DNA from 2 places in the Nocardia sp. NPDC050697 genome. Region 1 is predicted to be linked to the other one. Evidence: riboswitches for the same ligand, from Rfam matches in the RefSeq annotation. Region 1 holds a riboswitch; the other holds the start of a gene.

Region 1 (14,965 bases):
GCGGCCCTTGCCTTCTGCCTGCTCGCGCGCAGCCTGCGCAGCCGCTTCACCAGCATCGGGTCGGCGGCGAGCGCCTCAGGGCGGTCGACGACGGCGTTCAGCACCTGGTAGTAGCGGGTGGGGGACATACCGAACAGTTCGCGGATCGCCTCCTCCTTGGCACCCGCGTACTTCCACCACTGGCGCTCGAAGGCGAGGATCTCCTGATCGCGCCGGGAGAGGCCGCTCGCATCCTCGATCACCGGCTCGTCGGCATCCTCCGGGGTGCCGGATGGATTCCGAGCAGCTGCGCTGTCCATCTCGCTCCCTCGCCGAGTTCCCATCACGTGCTGGTCCGACCGGTTCATTGAACCACGGCCCCCGGACGGATTCCGGCCGAGCACCCGGCGTGTTCCCTACCTTCCGGTAACGGCAATAATTACCGCATGGCAATCCTCCCGATCGTGATCGTCGGCGACCCGGTGCTGCACAACCCGACCGAAAAGGTCACCGAGGCGCCGGAGGAGCTGGCGCCGCTGATCGCCGACATGTACGAGACCCTGGACGCCGCCAACGGCGTCGGGCTCGCGGCCAACCAGGTGGGGGTGGCCAAGCGGCTCTTCGTCTACGACTGCCCGGACCGCGACGCCGACGGCGGCACCGTGCGGCGCAGGGGCGCCGTGGTGAACCCGATCCTGGAGACCTCCGCGCTGCCCGAGACCATGCCCGATCCGGACGATGACGACGAGGGCTGCCTCTCCGTCCCCGGCGAGCAGTACCCCACCGGCCGCGCCGACTGGGCCAGGGTCACCGGGACCGACGAGAAGGGCGAGCCGGTCGAGCTGGAGGGCACCGGGTTCTTCGCCCGCATGCTGCAGCACGAGGTCGGCCACCTGGACGGCTTCCTCTACGTGGACGTGCTGATCGGCAGGCACGCCCGCGCCGCCAAGAAGGCGATCAAGCGGAACGGCTGGGGCACACCGGGGTTGAGCTGGCTGCCGGGCGCGGGGCCGGACCCGTTCGGGCACGACTGATGAGCATCGAACCGCAGCGGCCGCCCGCACTCGGCGACCGGGTGGTCATGCGGTACCGGCTGCCGGAGGGGTACCCGCAGCCGCTCACCGACGTGCTCGGCGAGCTGGTCGCGGTGGATCCGCCGACCGTGCGCACCGGTGACGGCGCGCTGGTGGAGGTGGCGCCGGACAAGATCGTGGCGCTGCGCGCGATCCCGGCGCGGCCCATCCGCACCTCGGAGATCAGGGCGCTGGAGTACGCCGGCGCCGCGGGCTGGCCCGGGGTCGAGCAGACCTGGCTGGACGGCTGGCTGCTGCGCGCGGGCCACGGCTACACGCACCGCGCCAACTCCGCGCTGCCGCTCGGTGACGCGAGCGGCCCGGCGATCGTCGGCAAGGACACGCTGTACCGGATCGGTGCCTGGTACACCGAGCACGGCCTTCCGGTGCAGCTCTGCCTGCCGGACCGGCTGGCCGCGACCCCGCCCGGCTGGCACACCTGGAACGAGACGGTCGTGCTCGGCATCGATATCGCCACCATGGTGCTGCCGCAGGGGCCGTCCATGGTGCGCATCTCGCCCGCGCCCTCGCAGGCCTGGCTGGAGCTGTACCGGTACCGCGGCGGCATCCCGGACCCGGTCGCGTCCCCGCCGCCGCGGCCCGCGCCGGATGTGCTCAATGCCGTCCGGGACGGTTCGCTCGGCTTCGCCGTGCTCGGCGTCCCGCAGCCGATCGCGGTGGCCCGCGCCGCGGTCACCACCGCGCCGGACGGGCGGCACTGGGTGGGGCTCTCCTGCGTCGCGGTCGCCACCGAGCACCGGCGGCACGGCCTCGGCGCGCTGATCTGCGCGGAGCTGCTGCGCTGGGGGCAGGAGCGCGGGGCCGGGTACGCCTACGTCCAGGTGGCCGCGGACAACCCGGACGGGCTCGGGCTGTTCCGGGAGATGGGGTTCGTGGAGCACCACCGCTACCGATACGCCGCGCCGCGGCAGAGCTGAAAGGTCCCCCGTGCGCCTCGCCACCTGGAACGTCAACTCCATCCGCTCCCGGATCGACCGGGTGATCGATTTCCTGGATCGGCAGGACGTCGACGTCCTGGCCATCCAGGAGACCAAGTGCCGGGACGACCAGTTCCCGCATCAGCGGTTCGAGGCGGCCGGGTACGAGGTGGCGCACCTCGGGGTGAACCAGTGGAACGGGGTCGCCATCGCCTCCCGGGTCGGGCTCGCGGATGTCGAGGCGGCCTTCCCCGGGCAGCCCGGCTTCGACAAGGACGCCGGGGAATCGCTGCTCGGCGCGCCGGTGGTGGAGGCGCGGGCGCTCGGGGCGACCTGCGGCGGGGTCCGGGTGTGGAGCCTGTACGTGCCGAACGGCCGGGCGCTGGACGACCCGCACTACCGCTACAAGCTGGAGTGGCTCGCGGCGCTGCGGCAGACCGGTGAGCACTGGCTGAGCGCCGACCCGGCGGCGAAGATCGCGCTGGTCGGGGATTGGAATATCGCGCCGACCGACGACGACGTCTGGTCGCCGGAGTACTTCGAGAACAAGACGCACACCTCGCAGCCGGAGCGGGACGCCTTCGCCGCCATCGTGGCCACCGGGTACGCCGACGTCATGCGGCCCTTCGCCCCCGGGCCCGGCGTCTACACCTACTGGGACTACACGCAGCTGCGCTTCGCCAGGAAGGAGGGCATGCGGATCGATTTCGTGCTGGCCTCCCCCGCGCTCGCGGCCACGGTCACCGACGCGGTGGTGGATCGGCAGGAGCGCAAGGGCAAGGGTGCGAGCGACCATGCGCCGGTCCTCGCGGAGTTCACCGACTGAGACGGATCAACGCTGGTAGGAGCGTTTTCCGGTAAAACCATCCGTCTGGTCTTGTTACCCCACTCGACGGGTCCGCGCTGCTAGGGTTACCGGCCATGGGTAGTGAGTCGGCCGTCCGGCCGCGGCAGCGGGCACAGCATCTCGGCCCGCAGCGCAGGCGGCCGCAGGTGCTCGACACCGCGCTCACCCTCGCGGTCTCCGAGGGGCTCTCCGCCGTCACCATGGCCTCGATCGCGGACCGCATGCGGGTCACCCGCCCGGTCGTCTACGCCTGCTTCGCGGACCGGGTGCAGCTGATCGACGCGCTGCGCAGGCGCGAGGAGAACTACCTCATCCACGACCTGCTCTCCACGCTCCCCACCCGCGACCTCGGCGAGGACGAGTCCGCGGTGGTCGACAGCTTCCGCACGCTGCTCACACTCACCGCCGCGCGCCCGGAGTCCTGGCGCTTCCTGGCCGAGACCCCGGACCCGGTGATCTCCGAGGAGTTCGGCCGGGGCAGGCGGCTCGCGGTGAACCGCTGCACCACGCTGCTGCGCGGCTCCATGGCCGGCTGGGGCACCACCGGCGCCGAGCGCAAACTGCCGGTGCTGGTGGACCAGTGGCTGGCCGCGGGCGAGGGCGCGGTGCAGACGCTGATGGCGGGCACCGCCGACTGGACGCCGCAGGATCTCGGCGATTTCGTCGGCGGCCAGGTGTTCCGGATGCTGCGCGACGCGTAGCGGGTAGGGTCGGCCGCGCACAACTTCATCGTCGATGACGGGGGCTCGCACCAGCGGGCTGAGAGGACGGCTAGGGCCGTCGACCGTAGGAACCTGACCGGGTAATGCCGGCGTAGGGAGTGACATCGTGAAATCTGTCGTGACCACCGGGCCCATCGAGGGCAGCGCGAAGCACTATCTCGAGGTGGACGAGCTGCGGGTGCCGGTGCGCCGCATTTCGCTCAGCAATGGGGAGCGGTTCGACGTGTACGACACGTCGGGGCCGTACACCGACCACCGTTCGACCATCGATCTCGCGGCCGGGCTGCCCGCGCTGCGGGACAGCTGGGAGCAGCCCACGGCCGAGGGGCCGCGCACCCAGCCGGCCTGGGCGCGGGCGGGGATCGTGACCCCGGAGATGCGGTTCGTCGCCGCGCGCGAGGGGGTGGAGCCGGAGCTGGTCCGCGCCGAGGTCGCCGCGGGGCGCGCGGTGATCCCGGCCAACCGCAACCATCCGGAGCTGGAGCCGGCCATCATCGGCAAGAGGTTCCTGGTGAAGATCAATGCCAATATCGGGAATTCGGCGGTCTCCTCGTCCATCGCGGAGGAGGTGGAGAAGATGGTCTGGGCCACCCGCTGGGGCGCCGACACCATCATGGACCTCTCCACCGGGAAGAACATCCACGAGACCCGCGAGTGGATCCTGCGCAATTCGCCGGTCCCGGTCGGCACCGTGCCGATCTACCAGGCGCTGGAGCAGGTGAACGGCGATCCGACCGCGTTGAGCTGGGAGCTGTACCGGGACACCGTGATCGAGCAGGCCGAGCAGGGCGTGGACTACATGACCGTGCACGCCGGCGTGCTGCTGCGCTACATCCCGCTCACCGCGAAGCGGGTCACCGGCATCGTCTCCCGCGGCGGCTCGATCATGGCGGCGTGGTGCCTGGCGCACCACCGGGAGTCGTTCCTGTACACGCACTTCGAGGAGCTCTGCGCCATCCTGGCGCGCTACGACGTCACCTTCTCGCTCGGCGACGGGCTGCGCCCGGGTTCCATCGCCGACGCCAACGACGCCGCGCAATTCGCCGAGCTGCGCACCCTCGGCGAGCTCACCGCGATCGCCAAGTCGCACGGCGTGCAGGTGATGATCGAGGGCCCCGGCCACGTGCCCATGCACAAGATCGTGGAGAACGTGCGGCTGGAGGAGGAGCTCTGCGCCGAGGCGCCCTTCTATACCCTGGGCCCGCTCGCCACCGATATCGCGCCCGCCTACGACCACATCACCTCCGCCATCGGCGCCGCCGTGATCGCCCAGGCCGGGACCGCCATGCTCTGCTACGTCACCCCCAAGGAGCACCTCGGGCTGCCCGACCGGGACGACGTCAAGGTCGGGGTGATCGCCTACAAGATCGCCGCGCACAGCGCCGACCTGGCCAAGGGGCACCCGCGCGCGCAGCAGCGCGACGACGCGCTCTCGAGGGCGCGCTTCGAATTCCGCTGGCGGGATCAGTTCGCGCTCTCGCTCGATCCCGACACCGCGCGGGAGTACCACGACGAGACGCTGCCCGCCGAGCCCGCCAAGACCGCGCACTTCTGCTCCATGTGCGGGCCCAAGTTCTGCTCCATGCGGATCTCCGCCGATGTGCGGGAGTACGCGGAGAAGAACGGTCTCACCGATGTGGAGGCCATCGAGGCGGGGATGGTCGAGAAGTCGGCGGAGTTCGCCGGGAAGGGGTCGCAGGTCTACCTGCCCGTCGTCTCCTGAGACGCCCGGTGCCCCGCGCCTGCCGGTACGGCGCGGGGCAGAATCGGGGTCATGACCGACGCCTTCTACCTACCCGACCCGGACGACGAGCAGCGCTACCACTCGACCGAGCTGACCCGCGGCCCGTGGTCCCCGGACGCGCAGCACGCCGGACCACCATCGGCCCTGCTCGGGCACGTGCTGGAGCGGTGCGAGCCGAAGCCGGGGTTCCAGATCGGGCGGGTGGCGGTGGAGATCCTCGGCCCGGTGCCGCTGGCGCCGCTCACCGCGAAGGCGCGGCTGGTGCGGCCGGGCCGCAGCGTGGAGCTGCTGGAGGCCACGCTGGAGTCGGAGCGCGGGCCGGTGATGCGGGCGAACGCCTGGCGGTTCAAGCTGGCCGAGCCGGAGCTGGAGCTGCCCGCCGAGTTCCTGCCGACCGGCACCCGGCCCGGGCCGGAGCAGGCACCGGAGCCGGAGCCCTTCCCCTCGACGCAGCCGGTCGGGTTCCACACCGGTATCGAGTACCGGTTCGCGGCGGGTTCGTTCGCGAAGCCGGGGCCCGCGGTCTGCTGGATCCGGCTCAAGTACCCGATCGTGGCGGGCAGCACGCCGAGCCCGCTGGAGCGCACGCTGGCCGCCGCCGACTCCGGCAATGGGGTGAGCGCCGTCCTGGACTGGAACGCCTACCTGTTCATCAACACCGATCTCACCGTCACGCTGCACCGCCACCCGGTGGGCGAGTGGGTCTGCCTGGACGCCGTCACCCTCCCGCAGCGCCACGGAATCGGCCTCGCCGAATCGGCCCTCTTCGACGAGAAGGGCCCGCTGGGCCGCAGCACCCAGACCCTCTACCTCGGCCGCCGCTGAGGCCACTCCCACCGCCCCGCGAACTCACCGGGCGCGGGCGGCGGGCCGGGCAGCTCCGGTCCATCGGCCTGCATCCCGGCGAGCAGCAGAGCTAGGGTGCGCCTGCGTAATTCGAGCGTCCGGGCGGGATCGGGCACCCCGACCGCTGAGCACGCCTCCAGCACCAGACTCAGGTCGGCTGCCTCGATATCGGCGCGCAGTCGCCCGCTCGCGTGCGCCCGCCGCACCAGCTCGGTGGCGATCTCCCCGGCCCGCCGCAGGTCGGGCAGGATCGATTCGTCCGGCGCGAAACCCCCCGCCAGCCGCACGGTCAGCGAGTGCACATCGGCCTCGACCACGGACTCCAGGAACCCGGCCAGCCCCGCCCACCCGTCGGGAACCTCCAGCGCGGCCGCGCCGAGCGCGCAGTACTTCCGCAGCCCCTCGTAGCAGAGCGTGCGCAGCAGCACCTCCTTGCTCGGGTAGCGCCGGTAGAGCGCGCTGATCCCGACCCCGGCCCGCTCGGCGACGGCCGAGATCGGCGCACCGGGATCGGCGAGAAACACCGCCCGCGCGGCATCCAGAATGAGCCCGTCATTGCGCGCGGCCTGCGCCTTGCGCCCGGGAAGCGTGTCGCCCATGCCCCGAGATTACCACTTGAACGGAATGATCCGTTCCGCTACTGTCTGAACGGAACAAACTATTCCGTTCCAGAATCGAGGCACCCGATGATCCGCCCCTTCCGCATCGAGATTCCCCAGGCCGACCTGGACGACCTGCACGACCGCCTGGCCCGCACCCGCTGGGCCGACCAGCTCCCCGGCTCCGGCGACGCCTACGGCGTCACCACCGACCGCGTCCGCCACCTGGTCGAGCAGTGGCAGCAGCTGGACTGGCGCGCACTGGAGGCGAAGCTCAACGAGCACCCGCAGTTCCGCACCGAGATCGACGGCCAGGACATCCACTTCCTGCACCTGCGGAGCGAGCGCGACAGCGCCTTCCCGCTGCTCCTGCTGCACGGCTGGCCGGGCACCTTCGCCGAGTACCTCGCGGTGGCGAAACCGCTCACCGCGGCCGGGTACGACCTGGTGATCCCCTCGCTCCCCGGCTACGCCTTCTCCGGCCCGACCACCTCGACCGGCTGGGACGATCGGCGCACCGCCCGCGCGCTCGCCGAGCTCATGGAGCGGCTCGGGTACGCCCGCTTCGGCGTGGTCGGCAATGACCACGGCGCGCAGATCGCGCCGGAGCTGGGCCGGGTGGCGCCGGTCTCGGGGGTGCACGTGTCGCAGGTGTACTCGTTCCCCTCCGGCGACCCGGCCGAGTTCGCCGACCTCACCGCGGACGAGCAGGCCGCGCTCGCCACCCTCACCTGGTTCGCGGAGCACAAGATGAGCTTCAACACCCTGCACTCGCAGCAGCCGCAGACCCTGGCGCACGCCATCGTGGATTCACCCGCCGGGCTCGCGGGCTGGAACAGCCAGCTGCTCGGCCCCGACCTCGACGACGAATTCGTCCTCACCCACCTCGCGCTGCACTGGTTCTCCGGCAGCGCGGGCTCGGCCATCCGGCAGTACTACGAGAACGCCAGGGCGGAGCGGGCTGCCGAGCCGACGACGGTGCCGCTCGCCCTCTCCGGCTCGGCCGGCGATTTCCACGGCATCCGCCGCTTCGCCGACCGCGATCACCGCGCCATCGTCTCCTGGCGGGTGCACGACGTGCCCACCCACTACCTGCACCACGCCGCGCCGGAGCTCGCGGCCCGCGAGATCGGCGAGTTCTTCGCCGAGTACCGCTAACCGCGGGCGGAGATCTGCTGCACCGCCCAGCTGTTGCCGTCCGGGTCGTCGAAGAAGAAGAACCCGACATTGTCCAGTGGGTCCGGCACCTCGCGCGGATTCACCCCGACCACCTGGACCTCGGAGACCGCGACCCCGCGCCCCGCCAGCTCGGCGTGCGCCGCCCTGACATCCGGCACCACCAGCTGCAGCCCCTTGAGCGAGCCGGGCACCATCTCCGGCACCGCCCCGCTGCCGATCACGATCGAGCACCCCGACCCGGGCGGGGTGAGCTGCACGATCCGGATCGCGGCGCCGTCCGGCGCCTGCCCGACGGTGTCGTGGTCGATATCGAAGCCGACCCCTTCGGAGTAGAAACGCTTGGCCCGGTCGATATCGGACACCGGGACGACGACGACCTCGAGGGTCCACTTCACCGGCGGCACTCCCTTCACGCGATTGGTGCCGCCGACGGTACTGGAGCACCACGCATGTTTCCGAGACGCCAGGCCATGTTCCGCCCGCGCTCCCGCCGGTGTACTGGAAACACCTCCCGCTCAACCCCTTCCGAGCGGGACCGGAGGAGGAGAAGGACATGCGAATCGCGGTTTTCGGAGCGACCGGAACGGTGGGCAGGCTCGTGGTCGAGCAGGGGCTGGAGCGCGGCCACGAGATCACCGCCTGCACCCGCAATGCGGCGGGCATCGCTTCGCACCCGAACCTGCGGGTGGTCACCGGCGACGTGCTCGAGGTGACCGCGGCCGAGCGCGCGGTGGCCGGGCAGGACGCGGTGATCGTCGCGCTCGGCAACGGCCGCAAGGGCACTGTCCGCGCCGAGGGCACCCGCTCGGTCATCGAGGCCATGCGCAGCACGGGGGTGCAGCGGCTGGTCTGCCAGACCACGCTGGGGGCGGGCGACAGCAGGGCGAACCTGAACTTCCTCTGGAAGTACGTCATGTTCGGGCTGCTGCTCCGCCCCGCCTACGCCGACCACCAGCTCCAGGAGCGGTACGTCCGGGAGGCGACCGACCTGCGCTGGACCCTGGTGCGGCCGAGCGCCTTCACCGACGGCCCCGCCACCGGCACCTTCCAGCGCGGTTTCGGGGCCGAGGTCTCGGGGCTGGCGCTGAAGATCTCCAGGGCCGATATCGCCGGGTTCCTGCTGGACCAGGTCACCGACGAGACCTACCTGAACCGGGCCGTCGGCATCTCGGACTAGCCGAGCGCGTGGTTCGCCACGAAGGCCGCGCCCGGCGCGACCGCGTCCCGCACCCGGCAGAGCCGCGCCCAGTCCTCGCCGTCGTAGAGCCTGCCGGACTCCACCCGGTTCTCCGCGAAGGTCGGGATCAGACTCGGCCGCGACCACGCGGACATCGCCCTGACCACGCTGAACGCCGCCGCCCGGCCCGCGACCGCGGCCTGCGGGGTCGGCGCCACCGCCATCGCGAGCAGCGCGAACTCGCCGGGCACGTGGGCGAGCGCGCCGCCGTCGACGGCCGGCCTGCCGAGCGCGCCGCCCAGGTGCCGCAGCTCGGCGAACATGAGCCCGTGGTCAACGCCGTCGCCGACCCGGTCCAGGAACGCCCCGACGGCGTCGGCGTCGAGCGGGCCGAGCACGCTGTGGTCGCCGACGCAGGGGGTCGGGGCGGGCGGGTCCATGTGCGTGTAGAGCAGCTGGGCGGCGGGAATGCGGGCGAAGGTGTCCAGCTCGGGGGCGAGTGCGCGGAGCGGGGCGAGCACGGCGGCGGCGGTGTCGTCGTCGGCCAGGATCGCGCCGTCGACGATCACCAGGTCGCGCCCGGCGAGGAAGGGCGGCAGCTCGGGCAGCGGCGGGAAGCTCATGATCCGCAGCGCGGTGGTCGCGGACTCCGGCGCGGTGCGGCTCCACTCGGCGTAGGCGCCGACCACCTCGGCGGCCCGCGCCCGATCCCAGAGCAGCATGCCCGCGAAGACGTCGGCGTAGGGCAGCAGCTCGAACTCGACGGCCACCACCACGCCGAAGTTGCCGCCGCCGCCGCGGATCGCCCAGAAGAGCTCGGGGTGCTCGGTCGCGCTCGCCCGGACCAGGGTGCCGTCGTGCAGCACCACCTCGGCGGCGCGCACCGAGGTGGCCGCGACGCCGTGCCTGCGGGCGTAGAAGGAGAGCCCGCCGCCGAGCAGGTAGCCGATCACCCCGACATCGGGGGCGCTGCCGTGCAGCGCCGTCAGCCCGTGCGCGGCCGCCGCCTCGATGACCTGCTGCCACCGCGTGCCGCCGAGCACCCGCGCCACCCGCGCGGCCGGGTCGATGGTGACGCCGGTGAACTCGGTGAGCCGGAGCAACAGCACGTCGTCGAGCGGGCGCTCGCCGAGCGGGTTGGCGCCGTGCCCGGTGCTCTGCGGAGCCACCCGCAGCCCGGCCGCCGCGGCGGCGCGGACCAGCCCGGTCACCTCCTCGACGCTGCGCGGCAGCGCCACCGCCGCCGGCCGCAGGTCGACGGCGAGGTTCCACGGGGTGCGGGCCGCGTCGTACCCGGGTGCACCGGGCAGGTGCAGCTCGCCGTGGCCGTGGAGCGAGTCGAGCGGGCGGGTGCTGGTCATGGTCGGGCCTTTCGATCGGTGCGATACGACCGACTCTGCGAGCCGCGGGCGGCCCGGAACATCCCGCGTGACCGGGGAGAACCGACCCGTGGGTTCTGGTGGGTGCCGGTCCCCAGAGATCTGGGATGGCGCAGGTAGGGGCGGTACCGCACACTGATTTCATGGCCAGAGGACTCACCGCCGCCCGCGTTCGACAGGATGTGGATGTCGTCGCGCGCGCCGGCCTCGACCTGGACACCTTCCTCGCGGAGGCCACCGCCTCGGTGGCGCGGGCGGTGCCGTGGGTGAGCGCCTGCATCGCCACCCACGACCCGGTGACGCACATGCTCACCAGCGCCCGCAAATTCGGTGACCTGCACAACCGCAACAGCCACGACGTGGAATTCGGGCTGATCGAGTACGGCACGGTCGAGCCCACCGCCTTCACCGAGCTGGCCAGGGCCGAGGTGCCCGCGGCCGGCGTGCACCTGATGACCGATGGCGAGGTCGAGCGCTCGGGCCGGATGAGCAGCTTCATGAAGCCGCGCTTCGGCTACGCCGACGAGGCCAGGCTGGCTTTCCGCGACGGCACCGAGGTGTGGGGCGCGATGGCGATCTTCCGGGGCGACGAGGACGCCCCCTTCGACGCCGCCGAGATCGACTTCCTCGCCTCACTGGCCGCGCCCTTCGCGCACGGGGTGCGCACCGGCATGCTGGCCCAGCTGGCCGAGGCGCGCCCGCCCGCCGCCGTCACCGGCCCGGCCGTCGTCATCGTCGGCGCCGACGATCAGATCGTGCAGATGAGCCTCGGCGCGGAGCAGCGCATCGGCGAGCTGGATCACGGCGCGAACGGCGGCGACCCGCTCTCCCCGATCGGCGCGCTGATCGGCGCGGCCCGCCGCTACGGCCGCGGCGAGACCACCGTGCCGCCGCGCTGCCGGCTGCGCACCGCCTCCGGCATGTGGCTGGTGCTGCACGCGGGCCCGCTGACCACCCGCGACGGCAGGCAGGGCGAGGTGGTGATCACCATCGAGGAGGCCCGCCCGCCGGAGATCGTCGCCATCGTGGTCGCCGCCTACGGCCTGACCCCGCGCGAGCGCGACGTGGTGCAGCTGGTGCTGCAGGGCGTCGACACCAAGGAGATCGCGGGCACACTGCACCTCTCCACCTACACCGTGCAGGACCACCTGAAGTCGGTCTTCGACAAGGCGAATGTGCGGTCGCGCCGGGAGCTCATCTCCACGGTGTACTTCGACCAGTACGTGCCGCGGATGGGCGCGGAGCTCTCGCCCACCGGGTGGTTCGTCGCCTAGTGCGCGTGCGCCACGTCCCACGCCGGGAACGGGTCGGGGTAGCGCCGCCACGCCTCCGGGCCCGCCGCGAACTCGGCGGCGGTGAGCAGCGCGCCGTCCAGTAGCCCGCGCAGCCGTCCGCGGTCGAGCCGGATGCCGATCAGCACCAGCTCCTGCCCGCTCGGCTCGGTTCCGGCCGGTTCGAAGACCAGGTTCGGCCCGGCCTGCGACCAGTACGCGGCCAGCTCGGGGCGGCTCGCGATCCAGCAGAAGCCCTTGCTGCGCAGGATGCCCGTCAGCTGCTCCAGCGCGGCGGCGAGCCGGCCGGGGTGGAAGGGGCGATCGGCGCGGTAGGTGAGGCTGCCGATGCCGTACTCCTCGGTCTCCGGGGTGTGCCCGCCCGCGAGCTCGTCGGCCCAGCCGTCGGTCTCGGCGGCGGCGAGCGGGTCGTAGCGGCCGGTGTCGAGCACCTCGGCCAGGTCGATGCCGCCGTGCGTGGCGCGGACCAGCCGGGCGCGCGGGTTCAGCCGGCACAGGGTGGCCTCGACCGCGCCCGCCAGCGCCGGGCTCACCAGGTCGGTCTTGCTGAGCACCAGGACGTCGGCGAACTCCACCTGGTCGATCAGCAGGTCGGCGATGCCGCGTTCGTCGCCGTCGGCGGCCTGCAGCTCGCGCGCGGCGAGCGAATCGCCGCGGGTGACCTCGGGCAGGAAGGTGGCGGCGTCCACCACGGTGACCATGGTGTCGAGCCGGGCCAGCTCGCCGAGGCGGAAGCCGTCCTCGAACTCCCACTCGAAGCTCGCCGCCACCGGCATGGGCTCGGAGATGCCGGTGGACTCGATCACCACCTGGTCGAAGCGGCCCGCCCGCGCCAGCTCGCCGACCGCCTCGACCAGATCCTCGCGCAGGGTGCAGCAGATGCAGCCGTTGGTCAGCTCGACCAGCTGCTCGTCGGTGCGCACGAGGGCGGCGTCGATATTGATCTCGCTCATGTCGTTCACCACGACGGCGACCCGGCGGCCCTCGCGATTGGCCAGGATGTGGTTGAGCAGGGTCGTCTTGCCCGCGCCGAGGAAGCCGGAGAGGACGGTGACGGGAATGGTCATGCACTAATGGTAACCGTTTTCATTAGTCTCCATCCCGTAGGGTTCCCTTCCGTGAAGCTGCTGCCCTTGCCCGGTGACGGGCAGACCCCGGTCCGCGTTCTCACCATCGCGGGCACCGACTCCGGCGGCGGCGCCGGAATCCAGGCCGACTCCCGCACCATGGCGCTGTGCGGCGTGCACGCCTGCGTGGCGGTGGCCGCGGTGACGGTGCAGAACACGCTGGGAGTCAGCGGGTTCCACGAGATTCCGGCGGAGGTGGTGGCGGCGCAGGTGCGCACCGTGGTCACCGATATCGGGGTGGGCGCGGCCAAGACCGGCATGCTCGCCTCCACCGCCATCATCGAGGCGGTGGCCGCGGTCTGCCGCGAGGTCGGGATCGGCCGGGACGGCGCGGTGCCGCTGGTGGTGGACCCGGTCGCCGCCTCCATGCACGGCGATCCGCTGCTGCACGCCGAGGCGCTGGATGCCGTGCGGCACACGCTGATCCCGCTCGCCACCCTGGTCACCCCGAACCTGGACGAGGTGCGGCTGCTCACCGGCATCGACGTGGCCGACGATGCCACCGCCCGCGCGGCCGCCGAGGCGCTGCACGCGCTCGGGCCGCGCTGGGCCATCGTCAAAGGCGGGCACCTGCGGTCGTCGGCGATCAGCAAGGACCTGCTCTTCGACGGGGAGCGGTTCCACGAGTTCAGCGCGGTACGGATTCCGACCGGGAACGATCACGGGGGCGGGGACACGCTCGCGGCGGCGGTCGCCTGCGCGCTGGCGCACGGGTATTCGGTGCCGGAGGCGGTGGAGTTCGCCAAGGAGTGGACTCGGCGCTCCCTCGAAGCGGCGTACGACCTCGGCGCCGGGCACGGGCCGGTGTCGCCGCTCTGGCGGCTGGGAGTCACGCCCGGCGGGTGACCTCGCGGCAGTCGCCTCGGCCACTTCTCAGCCGGGTTGCACGGCACCGCCCAGCGGGGCGTCCAGATCCAGCGCGATGCCGTGCAAGCGCGACCCCGCCTCGACCAGCGCGGTGACGATCGCCCCGAGGTAGGCGACGAACCGCTCGACCGGCATCGGCGCCGGCTCGGAGCGATCCGGCCCCAGCCACCAGTCGGTGGCCGAGGCGACCGCCCCGAAGACCGAGTAGTTGACCAGCTCGAGCCCGGAGACGTCGATCCCGGGGTCCCCGACCACGGCGGCCACCAGCTCCGCCGCCCAGCGCGCGGAGCGCCGTGCCGAGCGCAGCGCCCGCTCGGACTCCCCCGCGTTCCGGGTGAAGTGGCTGTGCAGCAGGAACCGGAAGACGTTCGGATGGTGCTCCACCACCAGCACGTACTCGGTGACGGCCCGCCCGATCAGCCCGCGCACCGGGTCGCCGGTGAGATCGGCGACCTCCGCGATCCTGGTCCAGAGCAGCTCGCGCATGCGGTCGACGACGGCGTCGTAGAGATCGGTCTTGTCCTCGAAGTGCCGGTACAGCTTGGGTTTGGCGGCCCCCGCCTCGCGGGCGATATCGCCCATGCTGACGCCGGGGCCGAGCGCGTCGAGCGCCCGGATCGCCGCGTCGACGAACTCCTCGCGCATGCGCACCCGATGCGCCCGCCAGCGTTCGGTGCGGGCGTCGACCCGGGTGCTGCGCGTCATCCCCGCAGCCTACTTTTTTGCTGGTTCGGCACGGAAAGTGGCGGGACCGGAGCGGGCGGCGGCACCATGCGACCATGCACGATCACCACGCGGCCCCGCCCGCCGATATCTCCACCCGGGAGCACTGGGACACCTTCTACCGCGATCGTGACCAGGTCTGGAGCGGAAACCCGAACCCGATCCTGGTCCGCGAGGCGGGCGGGCTCACGCCCGGCACCGCGCTCGACCTCGGCTCCGGCGAGGGCGGCGACGCCATCTGGCTGGCCGGGCTCGGCTGGCGGGTGACCGCGGTCGACGTCTCCCAGGTCGCGCTCGACCGCGCCGCCGGGCACGCCGCCGCCGCGGGGGTCGGCGAGCGCATCACCTGGGCCCAGCACGACCTGCACACCGACTTCCCCGCCGGGCGGTTCGACCTGGTCTCCGCCCAGTTCCTGCACTCGCAGACGGCGCAGCCCGGCGAGCGCGACGGCATCCTGCGCAAGGCCGCCGCC
Region 2 (14,965 bases), on a different contig from region 1:
CGCCGATGTGCAGACGCTGGAGGTCGGCGATTTCGTGGTCGGCTCGTTCTTCGCCTCCGACAACACCTGCGAGATCTGCGCGGCCGGGTACCAGAGCCGGTGCGTGCACGCGGTGCCGATGGGCGCCATCGGCACCCAGGCCGAGCGGGCCCGCGTCCCGCTCGCCGACGGCACCCTGGTCGTCGTCCCGGGGCGGCCGAGCGCCGAGCAGCTGCCGCACCTGCTGGCCGCCTCCGATGTGCTGGGCACCGGTTGGTTCGCGGCGGTGGCCGCGGAAGCGGGGCCGGGGAAGACGGTGGTGGTGGTCGGGGACGGGGCGGTCGGGTTGCTGGCGGTGCTGGCGGCGGCGCGGCTCGGCGCCGAGCGGGTGATCGCGGTGAGCAGGCACGCGGACCGGCAGGCGCTGGCCCGCAAGTTCGGCGCCACCGACATCGTCGAGGAGCGCGGGGAGGCCGGGGTGGCGCGGATCGAGGAGCTCACCGGTGGGCTCGGCGCGCACTCGGTGATCGAGGCGGTGGGGACGCAGGAGTCCATGGAGCAGGCGATTCGCTCCACCCGGCCCGGTGGGCACGTCGGGTACGTCGGGGTGTCGCACGACGTGTCGCTGGACGGGATGGAGCTGTTCTTCTCCGGGGTGCACCTGCACGGCGGGCCCGCGCCGGTGCGCCGCTTCCTGCCCGAGCTGATCGAGCTCATCCTGAACGGGGAGATCCACCCCGGCGACGTCTTCGACCTCACCCTTCCCCTGGCCGATGCGGCCGACGGCTACCGCGCCATGGACGAGCGGCGCGCCACCAAGGTCCTGCTCACCGTGTGATCACGGACGCCGGGCGACGACGGCGAAGTTGCACGGCGGTTCCCCTCAATCTGTCGGCAGCGCCACCACACCGGGCCCGGTGAGCTCGGCGCGGTACGCGGCCCGCCCCGCCATCGCCATGACGAGCGCGAGCGTCGGCCCGGTGACCAGCGGACCCGCACCCGTCGCGAACGGCCCATCGCTCGCCTCCAGCCGCAACCCGGCCACGGCATCCTTGCTGTTCACCGCGAAATTGCGGGAGGCGAAGAAGCGCGCGACCTCGGTGCACGCCTCGAGACCGGGGCGAGCGGGCAGCCCGAGCGGTTGCCGGATGTCCTGGGCGTGCACGACGACCTCGCCCAACCAGGCGGGGGTATGGCCGCTGGCCGCGGTGGTGCTGTCCAGCACCGCCCGGAACCGGGCCAGGGTCTCGGCGGGATCGGCGCCCCGATGCCGGGCGAGGAGCCGCGCATTGTGCACGGCGGCGTCGAAGCGGGCGCCGGCCATACTGCGGATCCAGCGCACCGGCCCGGTGCTCGCGGCGGCGGTGAGGTGCGCGACCACGTCCTCGACCGTCCACTCCGAGCACAGCGATCGGGCCGCCCACTGCTCGGCGCTCAGCTCGGCGAGGTCGTCGGCGAGCGCGCGGCGCTCGGCGTGGATCATGGCCCAGAGAACGGGGCCGGTCGCGGTAGCGGGCACGGTGCACTCCTGTCGTCGGGATCTCCGGAGCTGAGACGGCGCCCGTCGCGGGAATTCATCGCCGCGTGACCCCGATATCCCGATGCCATGAGCTTCACGGACGCCGAACACGCCTACCTCCGCTCCCAGCCGCTCGCCCGCCTCGCCACCCGCGCCACCGCCGGGCAGCCCGACGTCGTCCCGGTCGCCTCCGAATTCGACGGCACCGCCTTCTGGGTCGGCGGCGGCGCGACCTTCCCCGCTACCCGGAAAGCGCGCAATGTCGCCGCGGGCAATGCCGAGGTGGCCCTGGTCGTCGACGATCTGGTCTCGCTCGACCCATTCATCGCCCGGGGCGTGCGCGTCTACGGCCGCGCCGAGCCGCCGGTCGAGCGCACGGGGATGGTGGGGCCGGGCCACTACCTGCGCATCGCGCCCGTCGAGTCCTGGAGCTGGAATCTCGGCGGTGCGCCGGTGGGGGAGCGGTGGTACGACACCCGCTACGCCCGGCACCAGTAGTCTCACCGCGTGGAAGTCGAGATCTACACCGACGGCGCCTGCGCCCCGAACCCGGGCCCGGGCGGCTGGGGCGCGATCCTGCGCTACGGCGCGCACGAGCGCGAGCTGTACGGCAGCGATCCCGGCCCCACCACCAACAACCGGATGGAGCTCATGGCCCCGATCCGGGCGCTGGAGGCGCTGACCAGGCGCTCGACCGTCCGCGTGTACACCGACAGCACCTACGTCCGCAACGGCATCCTGTCCTGGATCCCGAAGTGGGAGGCGAACGGCTGGCTGACGCAGAAGCGGGAGCCGGTCAAGAACGCCGACCTGTGGCAGCGGCTCGCCGCGGCCTGCGCCGGGCACGATGTCGCGTGGGAGTGGGTGAAGGGCCACGCCGGGCACCCGGAGAACGAGCGCGCCGACAGGCTCGCGGTGCGCGGCGCCAGGGAGGCGGCTGGCGCAGTTCGCGCTTGAGCAGCTTCCCGCTCCGGTTGCGCGGCAGCGATGCGGCGAACCGGATCCGCTTCGGCACCACCCGCCGCACCGCGGGCAGCCGGTCGCGCACCGTCTCGACGGCCGGGGCGAGTTCCGGATCCGCCAGCACGGCGCGCGACCCGGACTGCGCGATCAGGGCGGCCAGCTCGTCGCCGGTCAGCGCGAAGTTCACCGGGACGTGCACCAGCCCGGCCCTGGCGCAGGCCAGGAAGCCGATCGCGTAGGCGTCGGAGTTCGTCCCACCGACGGCGACCCGATCACCCTGGGGAACGGCGACCCGGCTTTCCGGTCCGCGGGGGCCGCACGCACGGCGGAGACACGGCTCCTGGCCGCACCGTAACCGATCCGCGCTCTTCCGGGCGGAACGCCGGCGCCCATCTCGAGGGACAATACGGACGTGAGTGTCATGATCAGCCCGCAACTCGACCCGTAGCGGCATGTCGGACGACGAAGCGCCGGGCACCGGCGGTAAGCGCAGCATGCGCGATCAGCTGCGCCGCAAGCTCGACGGCATCAAACCGGCCCGCGACGACGACGGCTCGGCGAACGTCGTCCGGCTCCCGCGCCGCCCCCGGCGCGTGCCCGACGAGCCCGGCGGCCAGCACCCCAAACCGTGGCGCCCGGAGAACAGCCGCCCCGGCGACCCGCCCCCGACCCGCCCCGTCACCCGCACGGAGCTGCAGGCCGAGACCGGCGCCTGGCCGCCGACCCCACCCGCCCCGGAGCCGGCCGAGGGCGAGCGCGACGCGCAGATCGTCGAGTTCGGCGCCCGCCCGCGCCGGCGCCCGAACGCGCCGCGCATGGCCCGGCCGCGCCGCATCGAGAAGCGGGACGGTGATCCGCCCCCGGCGGAGTGAGCCGGGCGACCGGAAGCGGGCTCCCACCGGGGCATCCATCGCTGCTATGGTCGGAAACCGAACGACACGGGGTGCTCCGCGCGAGCGGGGCTGAGATGAGACCCGAGAACCTGTTCAGGTAATGCTGACGAAGGGATGTCCTGGTTTGCGCGCGCAACCCGCCGAATCCGCACGCTTCACCGACCACCTGTGGGATCGGACGAAAGAGCTGCGCACCGCCATCGACGACCTCGAGTTCCTGCGCCGGCTCGGCGACGGCACGCTGCCGCTCGAGGTCTTCCGCACCTACGTGGAGCAGGATTCGCTCTACCTCGCGGGCTACGCGAAGACGCTGAGCCTGCTGGCGGCGAAGTCACCCGACCCGGAGACCGCGCGGTTCTGGGCGCAGTCCGCCGGGACGGCGGTGGCGGTCGAGACCGCGCTGCACCAGGATCTGCTCGCCGGTGGGCGGATTCCGGAGCGGTCGGCCGAGCCGGAGCACTCGACGGCCTGCCTGGCCTACCTCTCCTACCTGATCGCCACCGCCGCCACCGAGTCCTACGCGGTCGGCGCGGCGGCGGCGCTGCCGTGCTTCTGGATCTACGCCGAGGTGGGCCGCGGGCTGGCCGCGACGGCCGCCGAGGTGCTCGCCGCCGACCCCGAACACCCCTACGCGCAGTGGGTCTCCGCCTACGGCGCACCGGAGTTCCAGGAATCCGCCGCCGCGGCCCGCGCGCTGGTGGACGCGGCGGCCGCCACCGCGGGCCCCGCCGACCTGGCCGCCATGGAGACGGCCTTCGTCATCGCCACCCGCTACGAACTGATGTTCTGGGACACCGCCCTGCACCCGCAGCCCTGGCCCGCCGGATGAGCGGCCGCCTGCGCCGCGCCCTGGCCCGCGCGATCGCCGCGGTGGCGGTGCTCTCCGCGCTCACCGCCTGCTCGAGCGGCAACCAGGGCGAGACCATCCGCTTCGCGCTGGACTGGACGCCGAACACCAACCACACCGGGCTCTTCGTCGCGCTGCAGCGCGGCTGGTTCGCCGACGCCGGCCTCGACGTCGAGGTGCTGCCCTACAGCAACACCGCCGTCGGCACCGTGGTCGACGCCGGGAACGCCGAGTTCGGCATCAGCACCCAGTGGCAGTCGACCTTCGCGCGGGCCGCCGGCGCGCACACCCTCTCCGTCCTGGCGCCGCTGCGGCACTGGGCGACCGGGATCGGGGTGCGGGCCGACCGCGCCGACATCACCCGCCCGCGCGACCTCGACGGCAAGACCTACGCCGGTTTCGGCGAGCCCGGCGAGGTGGAGGCGTTACAGCAGGTGATCCGCAACGACGGCGGCACCGGCGATTTCACCGCCGTCACGCTCGGCACCTCGGCGTACGAGGCGGTCTACTCCGGGCAGGCCGACTTCACCGTCTCCTACCTCGGCTGGGAGGGAATCGAGGCCGAGCACCGCGGCACCCCGATGCGCTACCTCCGGTACACCGACTACGGCTTCCCCGACGCCTACGCCATCGTGATCGACGGCAACGAGGACTGGCTGGCCGCGAACCCGGAGCGCGCCGCGAAGTTCGTCCAGGTCCTGCAGCGCGGATACCAGCTCGCCGCCGACGACCCCGACGCCGCCGCGCGCGATCTCATCGCCGCCAACCCCGGCGCCTTCACCGACGAGGGCCTGGTCGTCGAGAGCCAGCGCATGCTGGCGAACCAGTACATGAAGGCCGCCGACGGCCGGGTCGGCGCGCAGGCGCTCGACCAGTGGGCCGCGAGCTCCGGCTTCCTCTACCGCAAGGGGCTGCTCGCCGGCCCCGACGGCGGGCCGCTGACCGAGGAGCCCGACTGGTCGCGGTACTTCACCGATGACTACCTCACCCCCGCGTGACCGCGCGCGCGGGGCGGGGCCGCGGCGGCTGCTGCCCGCGGTCGTCACGGTCGCGCTGCTGATCGCGCTCTGGCAGGCGTACGTCGAGGTCAGCGGGGTCCGGCCGCAGCTGCTGCCGTCCCCGCTGCGGGTCGGGCAGCAGGGCTGGGCGCACCGCGGCGAGATCGCCGCCAACGCGGCCGCCACCCTGCAGGTGACGCTGGCGGGGTTCGCGGTCTCGCTGACCCTGGCCTGGGCACTGGCGGTGCTGGTCGACTTCTCGCCGTGGCTGCGCCGGGCCTTCGTCCCGCTCTTCGTCGCCTCGCAGACGCTGCCGATCATCGCGATCGCGCCGCTCATGGTGATCTGGTTCGGTTTCGGGCTGCTGCCCAAGGTGCTGGTGGTCGCGCTGGTCACCTTCTTCCCGATGGCGATCGGGCTGATCGAGGGGTTCGCGGCGGCCGACCGGGACGCCGGTGCGCTGCTGCGCAGCATGGGCGCCTCCCGTCGCCAGGTCTTCCGCTACGTCCGGCTGCCGTCGGCGCTGCCGCGCTTCTTCACCGCGTTGCGGATCGGGATCACCTACGCCGTGGTCGGCGCGGTCTTCGCGGAGTACGTCGGCGCGACCGAGGGGCTCGGCATCTACATGAGCCTGCAGAAGAATTCGTTCCGCACCGACCTGGTGCTGGCCGCGGTGCTGGTCACCGCCGTGCTCAGCATCGCGCTCTACCTGCTGACCTTCGCGATCCAGCGGGTCGTCGCCCCGTGGGCGAGCGACCATGGCTGAGCCCAGCGGCGTGCTCGTCGTCGACTCGCTCACCAAGTCCTTCCCGCTGCCCGGCGGCCGCCCGCCCCGGGACGTGCTGGCGGGGGTGTCGTTCACCGCGCGGCACGGCGAGTTCGTCTCCGTCATCGGCCCGAGCGGCTGCGGCAAGAGCACCGTCTTCAGCCTGCTCGCCGGGTTGGACACCCCGGACTCCGGCAGTGTGCACTTCGGCAGGGACGACGGCGAACCCGCCGACGCGCACTGCGCCTACATGCCGCAGCGGGACCTGCTGTTCCCGTGGCGCACCGTGCTCGACAACACCACCCTCGGGCTGCTGGTGCGCGGCGTGCCGAGGGCGGAGGCCAGGCGCCGGGCCCGCGCGCTGTTCGGGGTCTTCGGGCTCACCGGCTTCGAGGACGCGCGGCCCGCGCAGCTCTCCGGCGGCATGCGGCAGCGCGCGGCCCTGCTGCGGACGGTGGTCCAGGAGCGCGACCTGCTGCTGCTGGATGAGCCCTTCGGCGCGCTCGACTCGCTGACCCGCACCGACATGCAGTCCTGGCTGCAGGAGGTGTGGCAGCGGTACCGGTGGACGGTGCTGATGATCACCCACGACATCCGGGAGGCGGTCTACCTCTCGGATCGGGTCGTCGTGCTCTCGCCGCGCCCGGCCACCGTGCTGCGCGAGGTCCGCGTCGAGCTGCCGCGCCCGCGGGAGCTGTCGATCCTCGCGGCCCCCGAGTTCGCCGCGCTGGAGCGCGAACTTCTCGGGCTCCTGCACGGGCCCTAGCCTGCGGCGGAACACCGGGACCCGGGTGATCGGAGGTGCCACCCGGGTGGACATGCCCTCGATTCGGGTGGGTCGTTCCGCCCGGAGCGGGTACTTTCGGGCTATGACGGAACCGTCGTACAACTACGGTCGGCAGGACCCGCAGCGTCGCGAGTACCCGCGCACCCAGGCCTACCCGCAGCAGCAGCAGCCGGGGTATGCCGGGCAGCCCGGGTACGAGTACCAGGCGGACGAGTACCGCGAAGCCGAGCCGCCCCGGCCGCAGCGGCGCGAGCCGAAGATCAACCTCGGCCGGCTGTGGGCCGGCGCCGTCGGCACGGCGGCGGTGGTCGCGCTGGTGATCGTGGTGCTGATCATGCTGATCCGCGGCATCCTGAAGATCGCGGTGCTCTCGCCCGAGGGCGCGGGCGCCTACGGGACGGTCTCCACCACCTCGTACGCGGTCGCGGGCGCCGCCGCCGCGATCGCCGCGGCGGGGCTGCTGAACCTGCTGCTCGCGCTCATGCCCAGCCCGATGCAGTTCTTCTACTGGATCACCGGGCTGCTCACCGCGCTCGCGACGCTGGTGCCGTTCACCCTGGTCGCCGGGGTCGACGCCAAGATCGCGACGGCCGCGATCAACCTGATCGCCGGGCTCTGCATCATGTCGCTGCTCGGCGGGGTCGGCGCGAGCGCCGTCAACCGGCGGCCCCAGCAGCAGCAGTACTGAGGCCGCCGGGCGGTCACCGGCCGCCCGCCTCCTCGCGGGCTATCCGGTCCTCGTGGATGCGGATCAGCTCGCGGAAGCCGATCCGCCCGTAGTCGGGTCTGGGCTGCACGCCCCACTCGTCGCGGGCGGTCTGCTGCCCCGCGCCCTCGGGCTGCCCGCCGAGCGGCGGCGCATTGAAGGGCACGGGGTGCTCGCACTCCAGGGTGTCGTCGCTGTAGCGGACCTTCATGAGCTCGCTGCAGATCTCGGTGAGCGAGAGCGTCGGCCAGCCGTACCACACGGCCAGCGCAGGCACCGTGAAGGCGCCCTCGATGACCAGGGCGAAGAGGCAGACGAAGATGCCGCGGCGCAGCCACTTGTGCATGCCGGCGAAGGCGGGGGTGGTGCCGGGGGGAAGTTCGGTGGTCGTCATGGGAGGCTCCAGGCTCAGTCGGCGAAGATCTCGCGGTTCACCGTGTGCAGGTACGGGATCGCGAGGAACGGCGTGATGTAGAAGATGTCGTAGAGCCACCAGCCGAGGACCGGGAGCACGGTGCCGTCGAAGCGGATATCCGCGTAGACGGTCATATTGACCACGTAGCCGACCCAGATCACCACGCCGAACCAGCACGTCACAATGAGCCACTGGTGGCCCCAGCGCTTCATCTGCAGGAACGCGATGGCCGCCGCGACCCGCATGGGGAAGACCACCAGGATGAGCGCGACCTCCCAGCCCTTCTCGCCCGGCGCGCCCGCGCCGCCGATGAAGAGCTCGTTGTAGTGCCAGAAGTAGCCGTTGTCGACGAAGTTGCCCCAGGCGGTGAAGAACACCCGGGTGACCAGGGTGTGGCTGGCGAGCATGTCGAGCACCCAGCCGATGCTGTTCAGGAAGGCGTCCAGGATGACGAGGTAGCCGATGAGGGTGACGATGATCGGCCGCACCGAGAGCCCGTCGCGCTGGGCCTTCCGCTGTAACCAGACCCCGCGCAGGAAGATCGGCAGCCCGGCGAAGCCGAAGATGAAGGTGCCCATGAGCGCGGTGCCCGCGGTGAGCCAGCCGTCGGCGCGGCGCTGGGCCTGCCTGCTCTGCTCGTGGTGCTCGTCGTAGGCCGAGCCCGCGGGGGCGGGGGCGCGGCGGAAGGTGGGGAGGTTCATGGCTACCAATCCCTGGTCGCGCACATGCTGAGCTGGATGAGGAACATGGCGAGCAGAAAGCCGTAGATGGTGAGCTGGAAGACGATGAGCGCGCGCTTTCGTCTGCGGTCCTGGTCGTTCACGGAGCCGTCCTCTCGGTAGCGGGATGGGGAAGCAGGGCGGCGGCCGCGATCTCGCGCAGGCCGTCGGAGAGCGCGCCGTCACCGGAGAGCGGCGCGAGCACCGCCGCCTGCACCGCGGCGAGTTCGCCGGCGCCGGCGGCGATCATGCGGGCGGCGGTGACCAGCACCCGGGTGGACGGCGGTTCGAAGTGGAAGGCCTCGTCGGCCTGGCGGATCATTCCCGCGCAGCCGACCAGCCGCCGCGCGACCGCGGTGTCGATCCCGGATTCGGCGGCGATGACGGCGATTTCGTGCTCGGGCGGCAGGTAGCCGAGCCCGAGGGTGACGAAGCGCTGCCGGAACGAGGGCTTGAGCTCCTTGAGCGAGCTGCGGTAGGCGGGGTTGTAGGAGCACACCAGCTGGAATTCCGGGGGCGCGGTGAGCTCCTCGCCGGAGCGGTCCAGGTAGAGGGTGCGGCGGTGGTCGGTGAGCGAGTGCAGCACCGCCAGCGAATCGTGGCGGGCCTCGACCACCTCGTCCAGGTAGCAGAGCGCGCCGGTGCGCACCGCGCGGGTGAGCGGGCCGTCCTGCCAGACCACGTCGCCCCCGGCCACCAGGAACCGGCCGACCAGGTCGGCGCTGGTCAGGTCGTCGTGGCAGCTGATGGTGAGCACCGGGCGGCCGAGCAGCGCGCCCATGTGCTCGACCAGGCGGGTCTTGCCGCAGCCGGTGGGGCCGGTGAGCATGACCGGAAGTCGTTGCCGGTGCGCCTGTTCGAACAGCCGCACCTCGTCGCCGGTGGCGTGGTAGAGATCTCGCACCGGGGTCCTCCTCGCTGTGGGGGTCAGGCGGCGACCAGGGCCCGGTGCACGGCACCGAGCACCCGGGGCAGCTGCTCGACCCGGTGGATGCGGCAGGACCGGCGCGGCCCGAACACCTCGGGCAGCGGGTCGACGCGGGCCGGGCCGACGCCGATGTAGTAGACGGTGATCCCGGCGTCGCCGGCCTCGGTGAGCGCGTGCGCCACATCGGCCCAGGCGTAGCGGCCCTCGTACCCCTCGTCCGACATGAGGCCGTCGCCGATCACCAGCAGCAGCCTGCGCTCGGCGGGGCGGTCGGCGAGCCGGTGTGTCAGGTGCCGCAGCGGCGCGCCGAGCCGGGTGTAGCCGCCCGCCATGAGCCCGAGCCCGCCCGGGTCGACGAAGCGGGGGTCGTCGAAGTCCTTGAGGCAGCGCACCTCGACCCGGTGCCTGGTGTTGCCGGTGAAGACGAAGAGGCCGTGCCGCTCCCGGGCCAGCGCCATGGCGCGGGAGAGCGCGTCGGCGCAGGCCAGCTCCAGCCGGAAGGTGCGGCCGCCGTGGCTGCCGAGCGAGGAGCTGCCGTCCAGCAGCACCGCGGTGGTCACATCGCGGGTCGCGGGCAGCAGGTCGCGGAAGACGCGGGGTTCGGGGACCGGGCCGCCGAGTGCGTCGAGGCGGTGTTCGACGTAGCGGTCCACGTCCAGGTCGGCGCCGTCGGCGAGCCCGCCGCGCAGGGCGCGGTGGGTGCGCTGCTCGAACCAGCGCCGCAGCTCCGCGCCGCCCGGCGGTGCCGGTGCGCCGCGGGTGGGGGTGGCGCGTTCGAGCACCGCGACGTGGTCGGGGAGGAAGCGCTCGGTCCACATGTTCCACTCCGGGTACGGGATGCCGGAGCGCCGGTCGGCGCGGATGTCGAGGTCCTCGTTGTCCGGGTGGCTCGGGGGCGGCAGATTGCTGGTGCGGGCGCCCCCGTCGCCACCGACCGGGACCGAGAGCACGCGCCTGGCATCGCTGCGCCTGCTGGTCCACGGCATGCGGCCGTAGGTGCGCTGAACGGCCGCCGCGAGGGCGCCGCGGCCGGGTGCGCTGAGCGGGAGGCTGCCGAGCAGCGGGTGGGTGGGGAGCGGGGCGCCGGAGCGGGCGAGGCGGTCGGCGCGCTCCAGCATGGCGGGGACGTCGAGGTCGCGGTCGAGGGGGAGATCGGGGAGCCGCAGCCGCAGCTCCGGGAGCAGGCCGGGGAGCCGGTCGGCGATCCAGGCCGCCGCGACGCCGCCCTCGACCAGGGTGAGCGCGCCGCGCTCACGGGGCGAGAGCTCGTGCAGCGCATAGCGGGCGAGTTCATCCTTGGACGGCGCGCACTGCAGGGCGACGCCGCAGGTCAGGGTGGTGCGGGTCCAGCCGGGGGCGGACGGGTAGGGCACCTGGACGACGGTGCCCGCCGCGTTCAGCCCGAACCCGCGGTGCGCGCCGGTGATCAGCCGGGCACCGGAGCGGCGGCGCGCGGCGAAGGCGACCGCGGTGAGCGCGCAGCCGCGCTCCAGCGCGCGGGGATTCACGGGACGGCCCCGTCCGGCGGGCGGCCGATCAGAAAGTGCCGATGTTCTTCATGACCCAGTACCAGAAGGCGATGATGCCGCAGACCAGCACCCAGGCCGCGATGATGCGCACGAGATCCAGCCACATGGGGATTGCTCCGTTCGAGAGTGGTCATCAGCGCTCCATGCTGTGCAGCGCGGTGGTCAGGTAGCTGTCGAGCATCCCGGCCCGCATGGCGCGGTTGTCCGGGGTGGTGGCGAGCAGCGCGTACAGCCCGAGCAGGAAGAACAGCGCCGCGTGGTACGGGTCGATGCCGTCGCGGGTCTCGCCGCGGTCGCGCGCGTTCTCGATCTCGGTGGCGACGGTGGCGATCATCGGGAAGTCCCTGGGATCGCCGTCGCCGCGGTTGGGCGAGAAGTGCACCGCGAGCAGCTCGCGGAACAGGGTGTTGCCGAGCCTGCGCTCCAGCGCGAGCACCAGCCGGACGGTCTCGGCGAGCGCGCCGCGCAGATCGTGCTCGGCGCGCAGGAATCGGGTGAGTTTCTGCGCGAGCAGGGTCTCCTCGCGGCGCTCCAGCTCCAGCAGCACGTGCTCCTTGGTCGGGAAGTGGAAGTAGAAGGTGCCGCGCGCGACGCCGGCGGCCTCGGCGATGGCCGCGATATCGGCCTCCGCCGAGCCGGTGCGCGCGAACTCGGTGATCGCGGCGTCGAGCACGCGATCCCGGGTGCGCAGCCGCTGGGCTTCGCGCCCCTGGGGTTTTCCGGATGCATCGGTCATGACCTCGATCCCAGCAGTACCGCTGACGTGCGTCGACGGCGGGTGGGGGTGGCGAGTGGAAGGTTCTGTGCGACAGCTTCTCCGCGCTGTCGAGTGCCGTTTTAGACTGACATATGTCATCGACATTCGTCAATGGGGTGTTTACCGAAAGGACAACGGGAGGTGTATCGGCCGGTTTACTGTTCGTCGAACAGGTGGTCGTACCCGATGGCGAAGCTCAGGTCCGCGGGGTCGACCAGCACCCGGCGGCGGTCGCCGATGCGCGGGTGCGGGACGCCGGTCGGTATCTCGCAGGCCGCCTCGAAGGTGTCGAAGCCGGGGCCGGTGATGCGGACCCGCAGTTCGGCCACATCGGGGTTCTCGCCGCCCGCGCGGATCCGTACCGCGCGGATCTCGGCCTCGGCCGGGACGGCGGCGGCGTCGAAGCGCCGGGCGGTGCGGCGCCAGCGGTAGGTCTGGACCACGAGGGCGAGGCCGATCGGGAAGGTGACGAGGGCGGGGCACAGCGCGTCCCACAGTGAATCGCTGGTCAGTGCGATTGCCGGTCCGGTGGCTATCAGCCCGGCCGCGAGTACGGCCGTGAAGGCACCCGCGACGGGGCCGATAAAGTCGACCTGAATCACTCGGCCCCCGGCTCAGGTGGCGAGCAGGGGTGCGGCGAGTTCGACGACGGTGCCGGTGTCGCCGACGGTGATGCGGGACTCGGGGACGAGCGCGCCGATCAGCGCCAGCCCCCGGCCCCGGTGCGTGGCGCCCGTGGCTGGTGTCTTCCACGACCCGTGGTCGGTGATGGTCACCCGGACCATGTCCCGCTGCACCCGCGCCTCGAGCAGGATGGGCCGCCGATCCTCATGGTGCCCGTGCTCGACCGCATTGGTGCACGCCTCGATGGCGGCCAGCAGCAGGTCGTAGGCGTGTGCGGGGTCGGTGAGCACACCGGCCAGCCACTCGCGCAGCCTGGTGCGGACCCGGGCCAGCTCTTCGGCCGCGGCGGGGAACTCCTGCCGTAGAGCGCCGGGGGTATCGCCGGTAGCGTTCATCGCCTGACCTTCCGGACCTCAGCGCGGGTGTGCGGGGGTCGTACCCGACCGTAGTCGGTCCACACCCGGCCGGGTACCGCTTCCACCGCGTCACGGCTCCCAGAGGGCTGCGCAGGGGATCGCGGGCAGCGTGTCGGTGAGGTGGTTGTCCACGGTGATCTCGGCGTCCGGGGCCCAGTCCCGCAGGGTGCTCTCGAGGTGTTCGGCCGCGGTGTCGCTGACCCGGTAGTCGAAGGTCGGGCCGGATGCGAACGCGATCCGTATGTGCCTGTCCACGGCTACTCCCAGTCGTGCCCGGCGGCGGGTTCGGACAGGAAGGCGAGTGCCGCGATTTCCGGGAGGCAGTGGTGGCCGGGGGCGTGCCGGTGCCACCGGAGGATGAGTTCGGCGGCTTGCGGGGTCAGGTGGTCGGGATCGAAGCCGCAATCCAGCCATCGCTCGTCCACTGTCACCATGCCGCGCCCCCTGCCCATCGCCGGTCGATTCAACGCCAGTAGACAACGGTTCCGAGCCGGTGGGATGCTGCAATGGCACGCCCAGAGGTATCGGCCCATAGACCCAGAAGACGTTCCACTGCTTGCCATTTCGCGTCCCGGCAACCGGCTGGACACTGTTCCCGCCATACCGGACCGCGCCACCCATTCATCCGCGCCCAACCGGCCCAACCATCAGGAAGAAGCCGCCCACAATGCCCAGTCCGAAGAAGCCCCCGACGACGATCCCGCGCCGCCAGCTCGGCCGTCACCTGCGGGACATGCGCCTCGAATCGGGGATGTCGATTGCCAACGCCGCGAGGCTGATCGAGCGCGGGACCGGCACTCTGCAGCGCCTGGAGAAGGGGGAGGCGGGCCGAATCCGGCTGCTCGACATCCGTGCCCTGTGCGAGGTGTACGAGACCACCGAGAAACTGGACGGGCTCCTGGAATTGGCAAAGGTCGCGGCCTCGAACGAAGGCGAGGGGCTGTGGTGGGACGAGTTCAGCGCCGCGATCCGCAAGGATTTCGAGCTGTACGTCAGCTTGGAGGCGGCGGCGACCAAGCTGTCGGTGTACCGGCCCGACATCATCATGGGGCTGTTCCAAACGCCCGGATATGCGGGGGCTTTGGATAGGCGGTTCTACCCGGACTTCTCCGCGGCGCAGCTCGACCAACTGATGAGCGTCCGCCTCAACCGGCAGCGGATCATTTCGCGGCGGCGTACTCCGGTGCAGGTGGAACTCGTGCTGGACGAGCTGGTTCTCCGGCGCCTGGTGCACAGCCCGCAAACGATGAAACAGCAGCTCTTCGCCCTCGCGGATCTGCCGGCGAACGTGACCATCCGGCTGCTGCCGTTCACCGCTGGCTATCCCCTCGGTGCGGCGCCCGGCCCCTTCATCATCCTGGACTTCGATCGGGTCACGGGCGAGAAGCCGACGGTCTTCGTCGAGGGCTGGCGTGGGAACATGTACTACGACAAGCCGGCGGCCATCGAGCAGTACCGGGAGACATTCGACGGTCTCGCAGCCGCCAGCTTATCCGTGGCAGACAGCAAGCAGGCGCTCCGGCGCATAGCAAGGGAGTACGAGCAGTGACAGCGGACCTATCCAACGCCCGGTGGTTCAAGTCGAGCTTCAGCGGCGGCAGCAACGAGTGCGTCGAGGTCGCTCATTTGGACGATGGTCGGGTTGGCGTCCGGGACTCGAAGAACACGTCGGGTCCTGCGCTGGTCCTTACCCCCGGTGAGTGGGCCGCCTTCACCGCAGGCGTCCGCGGTGGGGAATTCGACCGGTCCTGAGGCGGCGGTGCGCAGCTGTTTCTGTACGTCGGAGCGCCACCGCCGCCGCGCGAGGGGATTACCGAAGGATCCCCCCGCAGTAGGCTGAACCATCGTGAAATACCTCGGATCGATCCGAAATCCCGTGCATGACGGGCTTTTCCTGGTTCTGTGTGATGCGGGGGCGCGGTTCGGTGGCTGGGACGTCCACGGCGACGAACTCGCCGCCGAGGGCAGCGCGCAACTGGTGCTCGACGGGTTGCGCGTCTACGTCGAGGAAGCCCACGGTGACGGCCACCACGAGGTGCGTCGCAGCGACGACGGAACCCTCTGGATCTCACCACCGGTCGAGCCGGGTGTCCGCCCGATTCCGGAGGACGGCCTCGAA

What was found. Region 1 has a riboswitch for thiamine pyrophosphate ahead of thiC (phosphomethylpyrimidine synthase ThiC). Riboswitches for the same ligand answer to the same signal wherever they lie in the genome.
Region 2: it holds a riboswitch for thiamine pyrophosphate, as region 1 does, so the genes downstream of both, AB0H71_RS06315 (TenA family protein) here and thiC (phosphomethylpyrimidine synthase ThiC) in region 1, are expected to answer to the same signal.

What each region holds. Positions count from the first base shown of each region.
Region 1 is NZ_JBFAHY010000002.1:682,590-697,554, reverse strand. It holds gene AB0H71_RS10850 (DUF3263 domain-containing protein) at 1-299, opposite strand, end outside; gene AB0H71_RS10845 (peptide deformylase) at 426-1,013, shown strand; gene AB0H71_RS10840 (GNAT family N-acetyltransferase) at 1,013-1,990, shown strand; gene AB0H71_RS10835 (exodeoxyribonuclease III) at 2,001-2,816, shown strand; gene AB0H71_RS10830 (TetR family transcriptional regulator) at 2,912-3,538, shown strand; TPP riboswitch at 3,566-3,678, shown strand; gene thiC (phosphomethylpyrimidine synthase ThiC) at 3,666-5,282, shown strand; gene AB0H71_RS10820 (thioesterase family protein) at 5,334-6,128, shown strand; gene AB0H71_RS10815 (helix-turn-helix domain-containing protein) at 6,110-6,748, opposite strand; gene AB0H71_RS10810 (alpha/beta fold hydrolase) at 6,836-7,906, shown strand; gene AB0H71_RS10805 (VOC family protein) at 7,903-8,322, opposite strand; gene AB0H71_RS10800 (SDR family oxidoreductase) at 8,481-9,104, shown strand; gene AB0H71_RS10795 (FAD-dependent oxidoreductase) at 9,101-10,465, opposite strand; gene AB0H71_RS10790 (LuxR C-terminal-related transcriptional regulator) at 10,627-11,757, shown strand; gene AB0H71_RS10785 (GTP-binding protein) at 11,754-12,842, opposite strand; gene thiD (bifunctional hydroxymethylpyrimidine kinase/phosphomethylpyrimidine kinase) at 12,894-13,748, shown strand; gene AB0H71_RS10775 (TetR/AcrR family transcriptional regulator) at 13,776-14,474, opposite strand; gene AB0H71_RS10770 (class I SAM-dependent methyltransferase) at 14,549-14,965, shown strand, end outside.
Region 2 is NZ_JBFAHY010000001.1:1,251,425-1,266,389, reverse strand. It holds gene AB0H71_RS06345 (zinc-binding dehydrogenase) at 1-817, shown strand, start outside; gene AB0H71_RS06340 (maleylpyruvate isomerase family mycothiol-dependent enzyme) at 863-1,498, opposite strand; gene AB0H71_RS06335 (PPOX class F420-dependent oxidoreductase) at 1,586-1,996, shown strand; gene rnhA (ribonuclease HI) at 2,006-2,455, shown strand; partial or broken gene AB0H71_RS06325 (AMP-binding protein) at 2,541-2,915, opposite strand; gene AB0H71_RS06320 (hypothetical protein) at 2,914-3,333, shown strand; TPP riboswitch at 3,391-3,486, shown strand; gene AB0H71_RS06315 (TenA family protein) at 3,479-4,183, shown strand; gene AB0H71_RS06310 (ABC transporter substrate-binding protein) at 4,180-5,199, shown strand; gene AB0H71_RS06305 (ABC transporter permease) at 5,177-5,965, shown strand; gene AB0H71_RS06300 (ABC transporter ATP-binding protein) at 5,958-6,731, shown strand; gene AB0H71_RS06295 (DUF6069 family protein) at 6,835-7,440, shown strand; gene AB0H71_RS06290 (hypothetical protein) at 7,454-7,852, opposite strand; gene AB0H71_RS06285 (hypothetical protein) at 7,867-8,574, opposite strand; gene AB0H71_RS06280 (CbbQ/NirQ/NorQ/GpvN family protein) at 8,693-9,496, opposite strand; gene AB0H71_RS06275 (MorD protein) at 9,520-11,028, opposite strand; gene AB0H71_RS06270 (TetR/AcrR family transcriptional regulator) at 11,183-11,785, opposite strand; gene AB0H71_RS06265 (hypothetical protein) at 11,962-12,408, opposite strand; gene AB0H71_RS06260 (ATP-binding protein) at 12,421-12,825, opposite strand; gene AB0H71_RS06255 (hypothetical protein) at 12,916-13,101, opposite strand; gene AB0H71_RS06250 (hypothetical protein) at 13,104-13,280, opposite strand; gene AB0H71_RS06245 (helix-turn-helix transcriptional regulator) at 13,514-14,395, shown strand; gene AB0H71_RS06240 (DUF397 domain-containing protein) at 14,392-14,598, shown strand; gene AB0H71_RS06235 (hypothetical protein) at 14,693-14,965, shown strand, end outside.